DNA from 3 places in the Kineosporia succinea genome. Region 3 is predicted to be linked to each of the others. Evidence: riboswitches for the same ligand, from Rfam matches in the RefSeq annotation. Region 3 holds a riboswitch; each other region holds the start of a gene.

Region 1 (4,348 bases), 1.0 Mb from region 3:
TTCGCTCGCTCTCTGCTTGAGGACGTCCGGTCACCTCGAGCGCGAACCGGCACCTTCCGCCCTACCGTCCCTGCGAGGCGCTCCTGCCCGCTTCCGTGCTCAGTGGGCGGCGAGCGCGTGCTGGGCGGGCTCGCCGAGCAGGTCGACGAGGATCTCGCCGACCCGTTCGACCTCGACCAGGAAACCGTCGTGCCCGTACGGCGAGTCGATGACCCGCAGCGGCGCACAGTCGGGGATGCCGGCGGCGATCTCGGCGTTCTGCTCGGGGGTGTAGAGCCGGTCGCTGGAGATGGCCGCGATCGCGCTGCGGGCGGTGACGCGGCCCAGCGCGGCGGCCACACCGCCGCGGCCCCGGCCGACGTCGTGCGAGTTCATCGTCTCGGTGAGGCGCAGGTACGAGTTGGCGTCGAACCGGTGGGTGAGCTTGTTCGCGTGGTGGTCGAGGTAGGACTCGACCGCGAAGCGCCCTCCCCCACCGAGCGGGTTCTCGCCCTGCTGCGGGAGCCGCCCGAAACGCAGGTTGATCTCCGCCTCGGAGCGGTAGGTGGTGTGGGCGATGCGCCGGGCCACGCCGAGGCCGTTGTGCGGGCCCTGGCCGGGGGCGGCGTCGTAGTAGTCGCCGCCGTTGAAATTGGCGTCGCAGCGGATCGCCATGAGCTGCGCGGAGCACCAGGCGATCTGGTCGCCGGTGGCGGCCGCGGTGGAGGCCAGCACCAGGAGTCGTTCGACGCGGTCGGGCGCCATGATCGCCCACTCCAGGGCGCGCATGCCGCCCATCGACCCGCCGACCACGAGGGCCCAGTTGTCGATGCCGAGGACCTCGGTGAGCGCCAGCTCGGCGTTCACCTGGTCGCGAACCGTGAGATACGGGAACCGGCTGCCGTAGGGACGCCCCTCGGGTGAGGACGGGTCGGGGCTGGACGGGCCCGTGCTGCCCTGGCAGCCGCCGAGCACGTTCGGGGCCACGACGAACCAGCGGTCGGTGTCGAGCTCGCGGCCCGGCCCGATCAGGCCGTTCCACCAGCCCGGCGTGGGATGGCCGGGACCGGCGTCACCGGTGACGTGACTGTCGCCGGTGAGGGCGTGCAGGACCAGCACCGCGTTGTCGCCCGAGGGTGAGAGCGTGCCCCAGGTCTCGTAGGCCATTTCGACGTTCTCGAGGCGGCCGGCGCGTTCGAGCGAGACGTCACCGATGCGGGCGAAGCGGCGGCCCCCCGCGGGGTCCCCGGCCCGCCAGGCACCGGATGCCGGCGGCGTGGCGGGCACGGAAACCTCCTGCGTAATCAATGGATTCAGCTGACCTTAACCGCCCGGAACCCGGCCTCGAGGTCGGCGAGGATGTCCGCGACGTTCTCCAGGCCGACGGACAGCCGCACCAGCCCCGGCGTGACACCGGTGACCAGCTGCTCCTCGGGGGTGAGCTGGCTGTGGGTGGTGCTGGCCGGGTGGATGACCAGGCTGCGCACGTCGCCGATGTTCGCGACCAGGCTGTGCAGCTCGAGCGCGTCGACGAAGGCACGCCCCGCGTCCACCCCGCCGCGGATCTCGAACGCCACGATGGCGCCCGCTCCCTTCGGCGCGTACTTCTGCCCGAGCTCGTACCAGGGGCTGCTGGGCAGGCCGGCGTAGGCCACCGACTCCACCTCGTCGCGGCCCTGCAGCCAGGTGGCCACGGCCTGGGCGTTCTGCACGTGGCGCTCGACGCGCAGGCTGAGCGTCTCCAGGCCCTGGGCGATGAGCCAGGCGTTGAAGGGTGACGCGGCCGGGCCGAGGTCGCGCAGCAGCTGGACGCGCGCCTTGAGGATGTAGGACAGGTTCGCCCCGAGCGCGCTGCCGACGCCGAGGTCCCGCCCGTAGACCAGGCCGTGGTAGCTCGGGTCGGGCTGGTTGAAGCCCGGGAACCGCTCGGGGTCGGCCGTGTAGTCGAACCGGCCGCCGTCGACGATCACACCGGCGATCGCCCCGCCGTGCCCGCCCAGGTACTTGGTGGCCGAGTGCACGACCACGTCGGCACCCCACTCCAGCGGCCGGATCAGGTAGGGCGTGCCGACCGTGTTGTCGACGATCAGCGGCACCCCGGCCTCGTGCGCCACCCCGGCGACGCCCTCGATGTCGAGCACGTCCTGCTTGGGGTTGGAGATCGTCTCGCCGAAGAACGCCTTGGTGTTCGGGCGCACCGCGGCCCGCCAGGAGGCCAGGTCGTCGGGGTTCTCCACGAAACTGACCTGGATGCCCAGTTTCGGGAACGTGTAGTGGAACAGGTTGTAGGTGCCGCCGTAGAGGCTCGGGCTGGCCACGATGTGGTCGCCGGCCTCGGCCACGTTGAGCAGTGCGAGGGTCTCGGCGGACTGGCCGGACGCCACCAGCAGCGCGCCCACACCGCCCTCGAGGCTGGCCAGACGCTGCTCAACCACGTCGGTCGTGGGGTTGTTGAGCCGGGTGTAGATGTTCCCGAACTCCTTGAGCCCGAACAGGTTCGCCGCGTGCTCGGTGTCCTTGAACACGTACGACGTGGTCTGGTAGATCGGCAGCGCCCGCGCGCCGGTCACCGGGTCGGGGGTCTGACCGGCGTGGATCTGCCGGGTCTCGAACGACCAGCCGTCACTCATCCGTGTACCTCCAAGCTCAGGGGCACAGGTGGCAGACCCGTGCCCTGGCGGGCACGCAGGCCCGCCGGCATCGAGACGGGTCGACTGGCGTCGACCGCGCTTGCTGTCGCCGCAGCGACAACCTGGTCATCACCCGGGGCACCCCACCGCGGAACGAGGGTTGCCGACCAGCAAGCCGGGGCTTGTCGCTGGTACTCATGACCTGGATCTGCACAGTAATTGAGCGAACGCGGGTTGGCACGTGCCGTCTCAGAATCTGGACCCACCCGCCGGGCACGCGTGATCAACGTCATTTCCCCGCCTTCCCGCCCTCGACCTGGGCCGTCGTCGTGCTGGTCATCCGCCCTGCCGGTCGCCCGGCAGCTCCACCCACGGCGGTGCCGTGCCGGTGATGCAGAGCATCTCGACCAGCTCGGCCAGCCTCGGCAGGGCGCCCGGCAGGTCCGGGCTCTCCTCGCGCACCCGTTCCATCAGCAGCCGGGTGCGCACGCCGTTGCCCCGGTACCAGGCCAGCAGAGCGAGCACGGTCAGCACCGGCCCCCGCTCAGCCGCCGTGCTGCGCCGGGCCAGGGCGGCCAGCACTTCCTCGCCCCGGTTCAGCAGCACCCGGTCGGGCTTCTCGCTGAACAGTTCCTCCCAGTGGTCGGACAGGTTCGGCGCCGCCCGGCCCGCCAGCAGCTGACCGAGCAGCCGTTGACGCAACTCTCCCGGTGCCGCGGCCAGCCGCACGAAGATCGCGTCGCGCAGGAACGGGTCGTTCAGCGACCTCACCTGCAGCTCGTCGGAACTCCAGCCCTCGGCGTGGCCCAGCAGCGCGCTCCACGTGCGCCACCAGAGGCGCCGGGCCCGCTCACCGATGTCGGCCGGCCCGGCCTGGGCACCGCCGCTCTCACCCTCCACCCCGAGGTCGTGCTCCCGCGAGCCACCGGCTCGCGTCGGCGAAGCCCCCGGATCGTCGGTGGCGCGCCCGATGTCGGCGATCATGTCCTCCTCGCTCGCCGCGAGCTGGTCGCCGCGCAGCACGTGGGCGACGGCGACCCGGCTCGTCTCCACCTGGCTCAGCGGCCGGCCCGACGACGGGCAGCACGACTCGTCGGGGCAGCGCAGCGACCGGAACCCCGTCGGCGTGATGCCGATGACGTCGTACAGCCACAGCCCGGCCTTCAGCATGCGGTGGGGCAGCGCCCGGATCACCGCCGGGGGCGGCACGGACAGCGCGTCGTGCGTGGCGACGAGCGCGACCACCCGGGGCGGGAGATCCTCGTCGGGATCGGGCGGGAGATCGCCGGACACCCAGTTGTCGTGCACCGGCCGCCCGAAGTGCCCGGGTGGTGGCGGCTCGCCCTCCGGCTCGGGCGGAACCCCGAACATGGCGGCGGCCGGGCCTTTCAGCGCATCGATCGCCGAGTCGAGCACCTGGACCACCCCGGCCGGCCCCAGCCAGGCCGGGGTCAGATCGACCCGCAGCATCGAGCCGACCCGCCCGCGCGAGCCGTGCAGCGAGACGAGCACCAGGCTGTTGAGCGGCCGGAAGCCGAGGGTGTACCAGACGGCCGCGATCAGGTCGGCGGGCCCGGCTTCGTTCACGGTGAGGTCGGAGGACATGCCTCGAGACTGGCCGCGCCCACCTCCCCGGAACCGGCTCCGCAGGCCCTCTGTGGACAACCCGGGGTTCCTGCCGGGTTGTGGAAAGCCTGGGTGTGGAAGGTCGGGTTGGGGAAGGGCTGGGTGCGGAAGGT
Region 2 (4,348 bases), 220 kb from region 3:
CCAGTTCGCCCACTACGGCGATCGCGGCCAGAAGTCGGGCCACCAGCAAGCTTTCGCCGATCCTGGAGATCGTGAAGATCGGTCGACGCTCTTTGGTTTCGACGGTCGCGGCACTCACGCTGCGACCTGATCGGCGTACGGGTCGCCAGCAACGAGCGCGGCAACGGCGGCGTCGCAGACGTTCCAGGGGCCGCGCAGCTTGCGGCTGGCGGGGAGCTGGCCGGAGTAGATCCAGCGCAACACCGTGGATTCGTCGCGCCCGACCGCTCTGGCGACATCGGGGACCTGCATCGGCTGCACCTCCTGATCTTCATGTAAGTCCTGCACTTCTTTAAGCACACAGTACATACATGAAGATGGAAGAGGCAACCCATTCCTGCGACCATGTACCGCAGGTGCATATATGCAGGAGGAGCGAGTGGCGGGAAAGAACGATGTGGCGGAGACGATCCGACAGGGGATCGTCGACGGGGAGCTGAAGCCGGGGCAGTCCATCGGCTCCATCGACGCGACCGCACAGAAGTACGAAGCGAGCGTCGGCGCCACTCGGCTCGCCTTCCAGGAACTGGTGCAACAGGGCTACCTGGTGGCGCGCGGACGGGCTGGGCACTTCGTCGCGGACACGATCCCCGACGATCCCGTAGCTGCGCTTCCGCGCCGGTTGTCGACCGATCGACTGGAGTCGATCGAGGAGAAGCTCGACGACGCCCTCCCCTTACTCCAGGACATCATCAAGCGACTGGACCGCTTGGAGCGTCGCCAGAAGTAGCGCCCGCAGGGGAAGCCAGGAGCACCCCGTCCACCCATTGCCGAGGCAATACGCTGGCCTCCTGAAAGGGCTCAAACTGGGCTCGAAACGGAGATAAAGCGCATGATCAGGCGGCAGCAGAAGCTGCCTGACCTGCACGAACGGCGTCTGCACAGGTGGACGGGGAGCGAGCTACTCGGGTTCGAGTCCCCCCTCGCGCACCAGCAGTGCTGTATCCCAGCACCGGGCGGCGACACCCGCTGTCACCACCATTTCAACACGAGTGACATGTGCCACAGGCCTTCAATGGCGGACGCTCCGGTCGCCGACCGATTCCCGGCTCACCACAGGCGTTTACGCCCCTCGGGCGAACCCGGGCCCGCCCGCGTCTCGCAGAGCGAGACCTGGGGGATCACCCCTTGAGCGTTTCCAGAACGTCACCTAACGTGGACGCAGGTCATGAGTGCCAGCGCATAGCCCCGGCTTGCTGGCCGGCAACCCTCCTCCGCGGTGGGGTGCTCCGGGTGAAGACCTGGCGGCGGCCGAACCCGGTCCGCTGCAAGCGCGGACCCGGACGGCATCGGGTCCCAGATCCGAGGAGCACCGCCATGTCTGCGTCCACCTTCCGCAACTCCCGCTACCGCCAGACCCAGGGTGTGGCCACCCCGGCCGGCGGCATCGCCACGTACACCTCCCCCGAGGCCGCCCGCGCGAGCGCCCCCGCCCGGCTCCCGATCGGCCCGCTCCTGCCCGTCGTCGGTGGCAACCTGGCCGCGCCGCTGGCCGGTGATGGCACGCCGGGCACGACCGGCCGCACGGCCCGGGCCGTGAACCTCGACTACGCCGCGAGCGCCCCCGCCCTGCAGGCCGTGGCCGATCACGTGGCCGAGGTGCTGCCGTACTACGCCAGCGTGCACCGCGGCGCCGGTTACGCCTCGCAGGTCAGCACGGCGCTGTACGAGAGCGCCCGGCAGACCGTGGGCGCGTTCGTCGGGGCCCGACCGGGCGACCTCACGATCTTCACGCGCAACACCACCGACGCGCTGAACCTGCTGGCCGCCTCGGTCCCGCAAGACGGTCCGGGCGCCGGCGAGGTGATCGTGCTGGACGTCGAGCACCACGCCAACCTGCTGCCCTGGACGAGTGGCGCGCACCGGCTGATCCCGACGGCGGCCACGGTGGCCGAGACGGTCGCGGCGCTGGAGGCCGCGCTGGCCGAGCGGCCGGCGGCGCTGGTCGCGGTGACCGGATGTAGCAACGTGACCGGTGAGATCCTCCCGGTCGCTGAGATCGCCCGCATCGCGCACGCTCACGGCGCCCGCATCGTGGTCGACGGCGCCCAGCTGGTGCCGCACCGCCGCGTCGACATCGCGGCGCTGGACATCGACTACCTGGCCTTCTCGGGCCACAAGCTCTACGCCCCGTTCGGTTCCGGCGTGCTGATCGGTCGCTCCGACTGGCTGGACGTGGCGCCGCCGCACCAGCTCGGGGGTGGCGCGGTGCGCGCGGTCAACGCCGAGGGCCGGGCCACCTGGACCACCGGGGTGGCGCGGCACGAGGGCGGTACCCCCAACGTGCTCGGCGCGGCGGCCCTGGCCGCGGCCTGCCGGGCGATCGCCGAGCTGCCCGAAGGTGCGATCGAGGAGCACGAAGCGGCTCTGTCCGAGCGGCTTCTCGAGGGTCTGGAGTCGATCCCGCAGGTGCGCGTGCTGCGCGCGTGGTCGGACAGCACCGAGCGGGTCGGCGTGGTCGGCTTCACGGTCGAGGGTCACGAGGCCGCCCGGGTCGCCGTGTACCTGTCGGCCGAGCACGGTGTCGGTGTGCGCGACGGCAAGTTCTGCGCGCACCCGCTGCTCAACCGGCTGGGCGTCACGGGTGGCGCGCTGCGCGCCAGCCTCGGCCTGGGCTCGCGCAGCGAAGACGCCGAGCGCCTGGTGCACGCCGTGCGCACCCTGGTCACCGAGGGCGAGAAGCTCAGCTACGAGCAGATCGACGGTGCCTGGACCCCGGTGAACGACGACCGCCCGGCCCCGAGCTGGTCGACGTGGGGCGAGACCAACCCGGTCGACGGCAACTCGGAGTGCGGCTTCTAGGACCTCCGGAAAAGCCCCGGGAACCTCAGTTCCCGGGGCTTTTCCATGCCTGGCCGCCCAGAACCAGAACTCAGGACGACCGCCGCACCGACGACTCCTGCGCCGCCACCGCGACGGCCACCTGGGTCCAGGGCATCGGCCGGCCGTAGAGCCAGCCCTGCCCCCGGTCGGCGGCGACCGCACGGCAGCGCTCGGCCTCGTGCTCCTCCTCGATGCCCTCCATGACCACCCGGATACCCAGGCGGTGGGACATCCGGATCACCCCGTCCACGATCGCGACGGTCTTGGCCTCGGAGTTCAGGCTCTGGGTGAGCGACTTGTCGAACTTCAGCACCTGCACCGGAAGTCGCCGCAGGTAGCCCAGCGCCGAGTACCCGGTGCCGAAGTCGTCGATCGCCAGCTCGACGCCCAGCCCGCGCAGCTCGGCGAGCACGGGGATGGCCGGGTCCCCCTCGTCCACCAGGATGGCCTCGGTGATCTCGACGACGATCCGGTCCGGCGGGATGCCCAGGCGGGTCAGGTGGTGACGCATCAGATCCACGAAACCGGGTGCGCGCAGCTGGATCGGGGACGCGTTGACCGAGACGCTGAGCCCCGCCGAGAACACCCCGGCCTCCGACGCCGAGAGCAGCGTCTCGCTGAGCAGCTGCTCGCCGAGCGCCACGACCATGCCGGTCTGCTCGGCCACCGCGATGAACTCGTCCGGCGGGATCGGGCCGAGTTCCTCGTCGGTCCACCGGGCCAGCGACTCGAAGCTGATCAGCCGGCCGTCGGTGAGGTCGACGATCGGCTGCCCGACCGTGTGCACCGATCCGGCGGCGATGGCCAGGCGCAGCCGTTGTTCCAGGCGCAGCCGGCGTTCGCGGGAGGCGGCGACCGCACCGGTGTAGATCTCCACCGAGTTACGCCCCGACGCCTTGGCGGCGGCGAGCGCGGCCGCCGACTCGGCCAGCCCTTCGATCCGGTTACCGTCCCCGAGAGCCGAGACCGACGCGTCCTCAAGCAGGAGGTCACCGCGCACCAGGCGACCCACCCCGATACTGGCCGACAGGCCAGCGCCGGGACACTCGCGCTCGAGGGCGGCGCCGACCGCACCCCGCACCCGGTCGCCCAGCTGGGAACCGGCCTTGAGGTCGCCGGGGGCCAGGAGCGCGAACTCGTCGGCCCCGATGCGCGCGACCGTGACGTCGGACGAGGCGAACTCGCGCAGGGCGCCCGCCGCGGCGACCAGGAGACGGTCTCCCCCGCTCTGCCCGAGCAGGTCGTTCATCTCCTTGAACCCGTCGATGTCGAGGGTGAGCACGGCCCACGGGGTGGTTCCGTGGCGCAGCTCGGTGATCCGGTCGATCAGGGCCCGGCGGTTGGGCAGGCCGGTGAGCGCGTCGTAGAAGGCCTGGGTGCGCAGCCGTTCGGTGAGGCGCAGACGCAGGTAGGCACTGGTGAGCTCGCGGATCAGGAGCAGCAGGCCGAGACCGGTGAGGAGCAGCACGGTTCCGGGGTCGAGGGC
Region 3 (4,348 bases):
CGATCTGGGCGCGGGCGCAGGAGTTCGGGCAGCCGTTCATGTTGATCGACAGGCTCGGCCCGTCGAGCGTGAACAGTTCCGGCACGTCGGCCAGCCGGTTCTCCAGCTCACTCACCAGCGTGGTCGCGGTCGACTTGGTCGCCGTGATCGCCAGCTTGCAGAACTCGATCCCGGTGCAGGCCATCGTGCCCCGCCGGAACGCGGAAGCCCTTGCGGAGAGCCCGATCTCCTCGAGCTCGTCGAGCAGGTCGGGCACCTTGGAGGCCACCACGTCGAGGATCACGATCTTCTGCTGCGGCGTGAACCGCAGGCGGTTGCTGCCCGCCTTCTCCGCCGCGTCCGCCAGCTTCGCCAGCACGGTGCCGCTGACCCGGCCGACGACCGGGGTGATCCCGACGTAGAACTTGCCGTTCTTCTGCCGGTGCACCCCGACGTGGTCGTGCCGCGAGCCCGCCGGGAGTTCCGGGGCGGGGCCGTCAATGAGCTTGCGCCCCAGGTACTCCTGCTCGAGCACCTCGCGGAAGACCTCCGGGCCCCAGTCGGCCATCAGGAACTTCAGGCGGGCCCGGTTGCGCAGACGGCGGTAGCCGTAGTCGCGGAAGATCTTGATGACGCCGTGCCAGACCTCGTGCACCTCGTCGAGCGGCACCCAGGCACCCAGGCGCTTGGCCAGCATCGGGTTGGTGCTCAGGCCCCCGCCGACCCAGAGGTCGAAACCCGGCCCGTGCTCGGGGTGGTTCACGCCCACGAAGGCGATGTCGTGGATCTCGTGGGCCACGTCCTGGCTCGGGTTGCCGCTGATGGCCGTCTTGAACTTGCGCGGCAGGTTCTGCAGTTCCTCGTCACCCACGAAGAGCTCGCGGATCTTGAGCAGCGCCGGCGTCCCGTCGATGATCTCGTCGGCGGCCACTCCGGCGACCGGCGAACCGAGGATCACGCGCGGCGTGTCACCGCAGGCATCGGTGGTGATGAGGCCCGCATCGCCCAGACGCGACCAGATCTCCGGCATGTCCTCGATCCGGATCCAGTGGTACTGGATGTTCTGCCGGTCGGTGACGTCCGCGGTGTCCCGCGCGTACCGGGTGGAGAGGTCGGCGAGCGTGCGCAACTGGTTCAGGTCGACGGCGCCACCGTCGGTGCGGACGCGGAGCATGAAGTACTCGTCGTCCAGCTCGTGCGGCTCCAGCGAGGCGGTGCGTCCGCCGTGGATCCCGGGCTTGCGCTGGGTGTAAAGACCCCACCAGCGCATCCGGCCCCGCAGGTCGTCACCCGGGATGCTCGCGAAACCGCCCCGGGCGTAGGCGTCGATGCGCTCACGCACCGCGAGACCACCCTCTTCCGCCTTCCACTTCTCGTTCGGCGTCAGAGGGGTGGTCTCGCCCAGGGCCCACTGTCCCTCCGAGCGCTTCGGCTTCGGCGGGAAGACGGTACCGGCGCCGGTCTGGGCGGTGTCGGTGCTCACGAGTGGTTCCTCCGGGATTGACTGACGGCCTTGAAGGGGTGACGGGCGGTAGCGGGCACACCCCATGACCGCGCGCATCACCCGATCGGCCGTATCCGGCGGACAGGGACGATCGGTGACGTTGTGGTCTTCGGTGGGCGAGCGGCGGATCTGGACGGTTACTACCGACAGGCGGCGCTGGCGGTCCGCAGCAGATCGACGTAGGCACGCCGGGTGAGGCTCTTCACGGTCGCTCTCGTGACCGTGGAACCTCCGGGCGGTGGCTGCGCTCGCATGTTCTCCTCCATCGGTCCTGGCGGTAGCACCGGCCCCGGCATCTGCTGGATGTCGGGTGGTTGCTGCGGCGTCGTCGAGCCAGGTCTCTCAGCCGCTCTGGATGGTTTTCTTGACCGTACGTTCACATAAGGAGATCGTCAATCGGCAAGTCCAGGATTTGGGACGACCAAAGCGAGGCTTTGGTCTCCGGTCGTGAACCCGTCCTTCGAAAACCTGCAGTCCGCACGCCTGATTCCCCGTACCCGGCGGTCACCTGAAAGAGCCGGGCCGTTACGGAGTGGTGTCGCTCACATGAGGGCCCGATGTGCCGACCCGCGTCGCTCCGGATACTCGAAGCGATTCGGCCGTACCGAGGGCGGGAGTGCGCGATGGGGCGTCTGCAGAGCACCGAGGGCCTGAGCGAAGAGCAGCGGGAGATCCTCAAGGCGGTGCGGGTCTTCGTGGACGAGCGGATCCTGCCGGTGGCCACCGAGCTGGAGCACGCCGACGAGTACCCGGCCGCGATCGTCGAGGGACTGCGGGAGATGGGCGTCTTCGGCCTCATGATCCCCGAGGAGTACGGCGGTCTGGGCGAGTCGCTGCTGACCTACGCACTCGTGGTGGAGGAGCTCTCCCGGGGCTGGATGAGCGTCTCGGGCATCGTGAACACTCATTTCATCCTGGCCTGGATGCTGCTGCAGCACGGCACCGACGAGCAGAAGCAGCGCTACCTGCCGCGGATGGCGGCGGGCGAACTGCGGGGCGCGTTCTCGATGTCGGAGCCGCACTGCGGTTCGGACGTGGCGGCGATCCGCTCCCGAGCCCGGGTCTGCGAGGACGGCGGCTGGGTGCTGGACGGGCAGAAGATGTGGCTCACCAACGGGGGCACGTCGAGTCTGGTGGCGGTGCTGGTGCGCACCGAGACCGGCGCCGACTCGGTCTACCGCAACATGTCGACGTTCCTGATCGAGAAGACGCCCGGCTTCGGCGAGGTCGCGCCCGGGCTCACGGTGCCGGGCAAGATCGAGAAAATGGGTTACAAGGGGGTCGACACCACCGAGCTGATCCTCGACGGCTTCCGGCTGGAGCAGGCGTGTCTGCTGGGTGGGGTGCCCGGGCGCGGCTTCTACCAGATGATGGACGGGGTGGAGGTCGGGCGCGTGAACGTCGCCGCCCGCGCGTGCGGGGTGGCGTTGCGGGCCTTCGAGCTCGGCATCGACTACGCCCAGCTGCGCGAGACTTTCGGGAAACCGATCGCCGAGCACCAGGCCGTGCAGTTCCGGCTCGCGGAGATGGCGGTGAAGGTCGAGGCCGCGCACCAGATGATGGTGAAGGCCGCGCGGGTCAAGGATTCCGGCGCCCGCAACGACCTCGAGGCCGGTATGGCGAAGTACCTGGCCAGTGAGTACTGCGCGCAGGTGGTGGAAGACGCGTTCCGCATCCACGGCGGTTACGGCTACTCGAAGGAGTACGAGATCGAGCGTCTCTACCGGGAGGCGCCGATGTTGCTGATCGGTGAAGGCACGGCCGACATCCAGCGCATGATCATCGGCCGGCGGCTGCTGGAGGAGTACGCGTCCCGCACGTGATCATGTGAGAATCGGGGCTTTTCGGGTCGGGACGTCTCGACCTGCGACGGGTTTTCCGCAGACCTACCGTGTGCCCATGGCTACCGCGACTTCTTCCACGAACAGCAAGAAGCAGCTGAGCACGACTCAGGTCAGCGACAACCAGCCCGACGCGTTCCGGGGTCAGCCGTCGTACACGGTGCCCGGGATGACGCTCGATCAGGGCGCGCAGACCGCGGCCGTGCTGCAGAAGATCCTGCACACCTACAACGACCTCCACCTCACGCTCAAGCACGTGCACTGGAACGTGGTCGGCCCGAACTTCATCTCGGTGCACCAGATGATCGACCCGCAGGTGGACGCGGTGCGTAACTACGCCGACGACGTCGCCGAGCGCATCGCCACCCTGGGCAGCTCCCCGCAGGGCACTCCCGGTGCACTGGTCGAGCAGCGCGACTGGGACGACTACTCGATCGGCCGGGCCGGTGCGATCGAGCACCTGGCCGCCCTCGACACCGTCTACGTCGGCGTCATCAGCAGCATCCGCAAGGCGGCCGAGGACGTCGAGGACCTCGACGACGTCACCAACGACCTGCTGATCGGCCACCTGCACGACATCGAGCAGTTCCACTGGTTCGTGCGGGCGCACCTGGAGAACGCCGGCGGCGTGCTCAGCACCGCCGGTGCGAACACCGAGAAGGGTGCCGCTGCGGCCGCGACCACGTCCTGACCGTTTCAGCTGTAGGCGGAGCCCGCTTCGGAAACTCCCCGGGTGGCCTCGCACGTTCATCGTTGTGAGTCACCTGGAAAGATCCCGGTGGTCCCCGGGCGCGGATGCGCCGGGGGGCCGGGATCGGGGAGAATGATCACATGTCGAACCTCAGCTCGCTCCGGTCGCAGTCCCAGCCGGGTCTGCCCACGCCCGCCCGTGGCGACACCATCGCGCAGTACGCCACGTACCTCGAGGCGCAGCGTGCGGTCGACTACCTGTCCGACAACCACTTTCCCGTCCAGGCCGTCACCATCGTGGGTGTCGACCTGCAGATGGTCGAGCGCGTCACCG

The links. A riboswitch is a leader RNA that binds a small molecule or an ion and turns the genes downstream of it on or off. The one in region 3 is predicted to bind S-adenosylmethionine.
Region 1: another riboswitch for S-adenosylmethionine. It lies ahead of J2S57_RS01560 (bifunctional o-acetylhomoserine/o-acetylserine sulfhydrylase); the one in region 3 lies ahead of J2S57_RS06090 (nitrite/sulfite reductase).
Region 2: another riboswitch for S-adenosylmethionine. It lies ahead of J2S57_RS05120 (aminotransferase class V-fold PLP-dependent enzyme); the one in region 3 lies ahead of J2S57_RS06090 (nitrite/sulfite reductase).

The regions. Positions count from the first base shown of each region.
Region 1 covers NZ_JAUSQZ010000001.1:334,963-339,310, forward strand. Annotated here, with positions in the region: gene metX (homoserine O-acetyltransferase MetX) at 100-1,266, opposite strand; gene J2S57_RS01560 (bifunctional o-acetylhomoserine/o-acetylserine sulfhydrylase) at 1,293-2,609, opposite strand; SAM riboswitch class IV at 2,701-2,812, opposite strand; gene J2S57_RS01565 (DUF4192 domain-containing protein) at 2,946-4,214, opposite strand.
Region 2 covers NZ_JAUSQZ010000001.1:1,132,965-1,137,312, forward strand. Annotated here, with positions in the region: gene J2S57_RS05105 (hypothetical protein) at 1-118, opposite strand, end outside; gene J2S57_RS05110 (MerR family transcriptional regulator) at 115-291, opposite strand; gene J2S57_RS05115 (GntR family transcriptional regulator) at 404-769, shown strand; SAM riboswitch class IV at 1,204-1,319, shown strand; gene J2S57_RS05120 (aminotransferase class V-fold PLP-dependent enzyme) at 1,357-2,841, shown strand; gene J2S57_RS05125 (putative bifunctional diguanylate cyclase/phosphodiesterase) at 2,912-4,348, opposite strand, start outside.
Region 3 covers NZ_JAUSQZ010000001.1:1,357,185-1,361,532, reverse strand. Annotated here, with positions in the region: gene J2S57_RS06090 (nitrite/sulfite reductase) at 1-1,528, opposite strand, end outside; SAM riboswitch class I at 1,743-1,845, opposite strand; gene J2S57_RS06085 (acyl-CoA dehydrogenase family protein) at 2,107-3,306, shown strand; gene J2S57_RS06080 (Dps family protein) at 3,494-4,015, shown strand; gene J2S57_RS06075 (YflT domain-containing protein) at 4,156-4,348, shown strand, end outside.